Regions from separate parts of the Kineococcus sp. NPDC059986 genome, predicted to be linked through region 2. Evidence: riboswitches for the same ligand, from Rfam matches in the RefSeq annotation. Region 2 holds a riboswitch; the other holds the start of a gene.
The links. Region 2 has a riboswitch for thiamine pyrophosphate ahead of AB0637_RS09015 (ECF transporter S component). Riboswitches for the same ligand answer to the same signal wherever they lie in the genome.
Positions count from the first base shown of each region.

Region 1 (3,390 bases), on a different contig from region 2:
GAGGAGGAGCCCCCCGTGTCGCCAGCCAGTGTTCTCGACGTCTCCCCGGTCGTGCCCGTCGTCGTCGTCGACGACGTCGCCACGGCCGTCCCGCTCGCCCGGGCCCTGCTCGCGGGCGGTGTCGGCATCGTCGAACTGACCCTGCGCACCCCCGTCGCGCTCGACGCCGTGCGGGCCGTCGCGGCGGAGGTCCCCGAGATCCTGCTCGGCGTCGGCACGTGCACCTCGGCCGACGACGTGGCCCGCGCCGTCGACGCGGGGGCGCAGTTCCTCGTCAGCCCCGGGACGACACCGTCGATCGTGGGGGCCGCCCGCGACCGGGGGGTCCCGGTGCTGCCGGGCGTCGCGACCGTGTCGGAGGCCCTCGTGGCGCTGGAACTCGGGGTCCACGAGCTGAAGTTCTTCCCCGCCCAGCAGTCCGGCGGGGCGCCGTTCCTCGCGGCGTTGCGCACGGTCCTGCCGCAGGTCCGGTTCTGCCCGACCGGGGGGATCTCGCCGGCCACCGTGGGGGAGTACCTCGCGCTGTCGAACGTCGGGTGCGTGGGCGGCAGTTGGCTCACCCCGGCCGACGCCCTGGCCGCGGGGGACTACGCCCGCGTCGAGGAACTGGCCCGTGCCGCCGTGGCGTTGCGCGTGGCAGGATCGCCGACGTGAGCCCTACCACGTACACCGCTGACGCTGGACGGTACGAGTCCATGCCCTACCGCCGCTGCGGACGCAGCGGCCTGGAACTCCCGGCGCTCTCGCTCGGGTTCTGGCACAACTTCGGCGACGACAAGCCGTTCCAGACCCAGCGGGACATCACCCGCCGCGCGTTCGACCTGGGCATCACCCACTTCGACCTCGCGAACAACTACGGCCCGCCGTACGGTGCCGCCGAGACGAACTTCGGGCGGTTGTTCCGCGAGGACTTCAAGCCCTACCGCGACGAACTCGTCATCTCCTCCAAGGCCGGTTGGGACATGTGGCCCGGACCGTACGGGGACCACGGGTCGCGCAAGTACCTGACGGCCTCCCTGGACCAGTCGCTGCAGCGCACGGGCCTGGAGTACGTCGACATCTTCTACCACCACCGTCCGGACCCGGACACCCCGCTCGAGGAGACGATGGGGGCGCTCGACGCCATCGTCCGCTCGGGCAAGGCGCTCTACGTCGGGATCTCCTCCTACGGTCCGGAGCGCACGCTGCAGGCCTCGCGGATCCTGCGCGAGCTCGGCACGCCGCTGCTCATCCACCAGCCGTCGTACTCGATGTTCAACCGCTGGATCGAGTCCGGGCTGCTCGACGTCCTGGAGGCCGAGGGCGTCGGGTGCATCCCCTTCACCGCCCTCGCGCAGGGGTTGCTGACGAACCGCTACCTGAACGGGATCCCCGAGGACTCCCGTGCGGCGCAGGGCAAGTCCCTCGACCCGTCGATCCTGAACGAGGAGACGCTGCGCCGCATCCGCGGGCTGCAGGAGATCGCCTCGGGTCGTGGTCAGACCCTCGCGCAGCTCGCCCTGGCCTGGACGCTGCGCGACCGTCGCGTGACGACGACGCTCATCGGTGCCAGTTCCGTGCAGCAGGTCGAGGACAACGTCGCCGCCGTCCAGAACCTGGAGTTCGGTGACGACGAGCTGGCCGCCATCGAGGAGTTCGCCGTCGACTCCGGCGTCGACCTGTGGGCCGGCGTCCGCGAGGGCGGCGAGGCCTGACCCTCCCGCTCCGCCGCTGACCCGCCGCCGACCCCGTCCTGCCGGACCGGGGTCGGCGGCGGTGTAGCGTTCGCGGCGACACGGGGTGCTGCGCGCGGATCGCGCAGCTGAGAACACACCCGTCGCACCTGATTCAGGTAATGCTGACGAAGGGATGTCGCGGCATGGCTGCCGTTTCCACGACCGGTTCCCCGCTGGTGTCCGCCCAGGACGTCGCCCGCGCCCGCGAGGCCGTGGCCCAGGGCGCGCCCCTGGTCCAGTGCCTCACCAACTCGGTGGTGCAGACCATCACCGCCAACGCCCTCCTCGCCGTCGGGGCCGCCCCCGCGATGGTGGACAACGTCCACGAGGCCGCCGCGTTCGCCGCCGTCGCCTCCGCCGTCCTCGTCAACGTCGGGACCCTCGACGAGACGAAGGCGCAGGCCATGGCCCTGGCCGCGGGTTCGGCCCACGAGCACGGCCGGCCCTGGGTCCTGGACCCGGTGGCGGTCGGCGGACTGGAGTTCCGCACCCGGATCGCGCGGGACCTGCTCGCGCACGCCCCGACCGTGGTGCGCGGCAACGCCTCCGAGGTCATGGGGCTGGCCGGGGCGGGAGCCGGCGGCCGCGGGGTCGACGCGACCGACGGGGCCGAGGACGCCGTCGCGGCCGCGCGCGACCTCAGCACCCGCACGGGCGGTGTCGTCGCCGTGTCCGGACCCGTCGACGTCCTCGTGCACGGTGGACGCACCGTCCGCGTCTCCGGCGGCCACGTCCTGCTCACCCGCACGACGGGGGCGGGGTGCTCGCTCGGGGCGCTCGTCGCCGCCTACGCCGCGGCCGAAACCGACCCGCTCGTCGCGGCGGCCGCCGCGCACCTGCACGTGGCGCTCGCCGCCGAACGTGCTGCGGCGCGGGCTGACCGACCGGGTTCCTTCGCCATCGCGTGGCTCGACGAACTCGACGCGGTCGGCCCGCAGGACGTCCTCGACGGCGCCGGGCGCCTGGCGTGAGAGGGCCGTTCCGGCCCACGCTCTACCTCGTCACCGACACCGCCCAGTGCGGGGACCGCGGCGTTCCCGCCGTCGTCCGCGCGGCCGTCGCCGGCGGGGTCGACGCGGTCCAGGTCCGGGCCAAGGAGGGGTCGGACCGCGAGCGCCTCGCGCTCGTCGTGGCGGTCCGGGACGCGCTGCGGGGCACGGGGGTGCCGCTGTTCGTGAACGACGCCGTCGACGTCGCGCTCATCGCCGGTGTCGACGGGGTGCACCTCGGGCAGAGCGACCTGCCGCCCGAGGAGGTGCGCCGGATCGCGCCGGACCTGCTCCTGGGGTTGTCGGTCTCCACGCCGGAGCAGGCCGCCGCGGTGGACCCCGCCGTCGTGGACCACCTCGGCGTCGGACCCGTGCGCGACACCGCGACGAAACCGGACGCGGCGGCGGCCCTGGGGGCCGACGGGGTGGCGGCCGTCGTCGCCGTGTCGCCCGTGCCGTGCGTGGCGATCGGCGGCATCCACCCGGACAACCTGGACTCGTTGCGCAGCACGGGGATCACCGGGTTCTGCGTCGTCTCGGAGATCTGCGGCGCGGCGGACCCGGAACGGGCGGCGCGGGACCTGCGGGCCCGGTGGGAGCGCCGGTGAGCGCGCGGGTCGCCGTCCCCGTGGCCCTGACGATCGCCGGCAGCGACTCCGGCGGCGGTGCGGGGATCCAGGCCGACC
Region 1 is NZ_JBFBND010000049.1:9,075-12,464, forward strand. Features, by position in the region: gene eda (bifunctional 4-hydroxy-2-oxoglutarate aldolase/2-dehydro-3-deoxy-phosphogluconate aldolase) at 16-654, shown strand; gene mgrA (L-glyceraldehyde 3-phosphate reductase) at 651-1,694, shown strand; TPP riboswitch at 1,766-1,866, shown strand; gene thiM (hydroxyethylthiazole kinase) at 1,859-2,686, shown strand; gene thiE (thiamine phosphate synthase) at 2,683-3,312, shown strand; gene thiD (bifunctional hydroxymethylpyrimidine kinase/phosphomethylpyrimidine kinase) at 3,309-3,390, shown strand, end outside.
Region 1: linked by a shared signal. The riboswitch ahead of thiM (hydroxyethylthiazole kinase) and the one ahead of AB0637_RS09015 (ECF transporter S component) in region 2 are both predicted to bind thiamine pyrophosphate.

Region 2 (3,390 bases):
GCGCGTCGAGCAGCCGGACGTCGTGCGTGCCGACGGCCACGGCGGCGCCGTCGCGGGCGGCCGCGGCGAGCAGGCCCGCCACGACCGCCCAGGTGCCGCGGTCCTGCCCCACGGTCGGCTCGTCGGCGACCACGAGCGCCGGTCCGGCGGCCAGGGCGGCGGCCACGGCGAGCCGGCGCTGCTCCCCGCCGGACAGGCGGAAGGGGTTGACGTCGGCGAGCGCCGTCAGGCCCAGCAGCTCCAGCAGGGCCTGCCCGCGGGAGGCGTCGGCGCCGAGCACGGACGCCGTCACGGCGACCTCCTCGCGGACGGTGGCGGCGACGAAGGTGTGCTCGGGGAACTGCGGCGACCACCCCACCCGCGCCGCGAGCTCGCGGGAGGTCCACGCGTGCGGCGCGCGGCGGCCCTTGCGTCCGGCCAGCGACGACGCGGCCTGCAGCCGGCCCGACGTCGGCGGGGTGAGCCCGGCCAGCAGCGTCAGCAGGCTCGACTTCCCGGCGCCGCTGTCGCCCGTGACCGCGGTGACGGCGCCCGCGGTGAGCGCCACGTCGATCCCGCGCAGGACGGTCGCGGGGGGCCGGGGCCGCAGCCCGCGACGCGTGCGGACCAGGCCGAGGTCGGTACCGCGCAGCAGCTCCCCGGCGCCGGCGGCGAGCGTGGGGGCGAGCAGCCCGGCGGGGACGTCGAGCGGCTGCGGGGCGGGCACCCCGGGCCACCACAGGTCGCCACCGTCGGGGCCGTCGACACCGACACCGACACCGCCACCGCCGAGGACCACGACGCGATCGACGTGGGGTGCCCACCCGGCCACGTCGTGGTCGACGACGACGAGGCTGCGGGTCCCCCCGACCGCGTCGAGGACGGCGGCGCGCACGGCGGCCGCGGTCGGGGCGTCGAGCATCGAGGTGGGTTCGTCCAGGAGCAGGACGGCCGGGTCGGCCGCCAGCGTCCCGGCGAGGGCGAGCCGCTGCCGCTCCCCCCCGGACAGGGTCCGCACCTCACGGTCCCGCCCGGCGGTGTACCGGGCCGCGGCGTGGGCGCGGGCGACCGTGCGCCAGGTGCCGGGACGGTCGACGCCGGCGTTCTCCGGTCCGAAGGCGGTGTCCCGCCCGGCCGTCTCGGCCACCACGGCGTCGAGCGGGTCCTGCACGAGGAGCCCGACCTCCCCCGGCGCCGCCGCCCGTCCCGCGAGGAGCACCTCGCCGGTGGCCTCGACGTCGTCGTCGAGGAGTCCGGCGAGCGCCCGCAGGACGGTGGACTTGCCGGCACCGCTGGGTCCGGCGAGCAGGACGCGTTCGCCCGCCGCGACGTCGAGGTCGACGTCGCGGACGAGCGTGCGGCCGCCGGGGGCGGTGACGGTCAGCCCCCGCAGGGCGAGGTGGGGCACCGTGCTCAGCCGCGGTGCTCGCGCCCGGCGGGGAACGCCGAGAGCGCACCGGTGCGGGCCAGCGCGCGGACGAGGGCCCAGCCGCCCAGGCCGGCGATGACGGCGCCGGAGACGGCGAAGGAGCCGATGTAGACGAGGCGGTACGGCATCGTCCAGGTGTCGCCGTAGTAGAGGAACTGCTCGACGACCCCCTCCAGGACACCCGCGACGACGCCGCCGAGGACGGCGACCGCGGGGCCGGAGCGGCGCCAGGCGAAGAGGGCGAAGGCCAGTTCGACGCCGACGCCCTGGACGGCACCGGACACGAGCACGGTGATGCCCCAGTAGTTGCCGAGGAGGGCCTCGACGGTCGCGGCGACCATCTCGGCCAGCAGCGCGGCGCCGGGCCGGCGGACGACGAGCGCCGCGACGACGGCGGGCAGCAGCCACACCCCGCCGAGCAGGCCCTTCAGGGGCGGCAGGAAGGCGAAGGCGGGCTCGACGGCCGCGTAGACCACGTCCCAGCCCCAGAACACGACGCCGAAGGCGACGCCGAGGACGGCGGCGGTGAGCAGGTCGACGGTGCGCCAGTGGTGCGCGGCGCGCGAACGGTTGAGCGTGGTGCTCACGGTGGTTCCTCCTGGTCCCAGGAGGGGGACGCGCGACCACCGCGGTCACGCGTCGAGGACGTCCCGACTCCCTACGCCGGTGTGAACCGGATCAGGTTCGAGGGTCTGCGGAAACCCGCACTCTCAGCGCCCCACGGCGCTCCCCTGTCGTTGCCCGGCGAGGGTACCGCGGCGGCGCCCCGGCCGGTGAGGGGAGGATGGTGCCGTGCTGCGGATGATGCGAGGACCGGATGGCGGCCCGTCGCGGGCGGTCAAGCTCATGACCCTCGTGGTCGTGCTGGCGGTCCTGGCCGGCAGCGCCGCCGCGCTGACTCCGGTCCTGGGCTGGCTCCTGGGACTGCTGTAGGGCAGGGTGCCGGGCATGAGCTCGATCGTCTGGAAGTTCGTCGGCCCGGGTGCCGGCATCCTCGCGACCGCGGTCGCGGGGCGCGTCACGAAGAAGGTCTGGGTCGCGGTGACCAAGTCGCCGCCGCCGGACAACCCGGAGGACCCGGACGTGGCGTGGAAGGAAGCGGTCGTGTGGGCGCTGGCCTCCGGCGCCGTCATCGGCCTCACGCGGTTGATCGTCGAGCGGCAGGCCGCGGTCTGGTACCGCAAGAGCTTCGGCGACCTGCCCCCGGGTCTCGGGCACGGTGACGACGGGGCCGTCGAGAAGTACTCCTGACCCTCGTCCCCGAGGGTGTTCGTGTGGGTGTCGTGACGACGCCCGGCCCGGCCCCGTTCCCGGGTGCGGTCCCTCTGCGGCGGTGCTGCAGTGGGACCGCACCGGGAACCACCCGGTCATCGAGGAGGCTGACCATGAGCGCCACGGACAAGATCAAGAACGCCGCCCAGGACCTCGCCGGCAAGGCCAAGGAGGCCGCCGGCGGCGCCAAGGGTGACGACGAACTGCGCGCCGAGGGTCAGAAGGACCAGGCGGCCGCCGACCTGAAGCAGCGCGGCGAGCACGTCAAGGACGCCTTCAAGGGCTGATCCGCCCCTCGGCTGCGTGTCAGCCGAACCGTTCCACGAGCCGGTCCTGACGGGCGTCGACAGCGGGGTCGACGACCCGCAGGGCCGGGTTCGCGTCGTGGTGGGCCACGATCTCCCGCGCTCCCTGGGAGAACGACGTGCGTGCCGCGAAACCCGGGACGAGCCGCTTCAGCACGGTGTTGTCGAAGACGACCGAGTGCGCCTTGTCGCCCAGCAGACCCGGCCCACGGTCGGGGGCTTCGCGCGCGATGACGTCGCTGGGGACGTGCACGATCTGCGGGTCGTCCACCCCGGCCGCGGTCGCGAGGCGGCGCGCGATCCCGTCCCACGTAAGCACCTCGTCGGACGTGATGTGGACGGCCTCGCCGGTGACGGCGGGTTCCCCGAGCAGGGGCACGAAACCCTCCGCGAAGTCGGTGTGGT
Region 2 is NZ_JBFBND010000009.1:48,646-52,035, forward strand. Features, by position in the region: gene AB0637_RS09010 (ABC transporter ATP-binding protein) at 1-1,387, opposite strand, end outside; gene AB0637_RS09015 (ECF transporter S component) at 1,393-1,995, opposite strand; TPP riboswitch at 2,047-2,151, opposite strand; gene AB0637_RS09020 (hypothetical protein) at 2,201-2,341, shown strand; gene AB0637_RS09025 (DUF4235 domain-containing protein) at 2,357-2,659, shown strand; gene AB0637_RS09030 (CsbD family protein) at 2,794-2,967, shown strand; gene AB0637_RS09035 (SDR family oxidoreductase) at 2,987-3,390, opposite strand, start outside.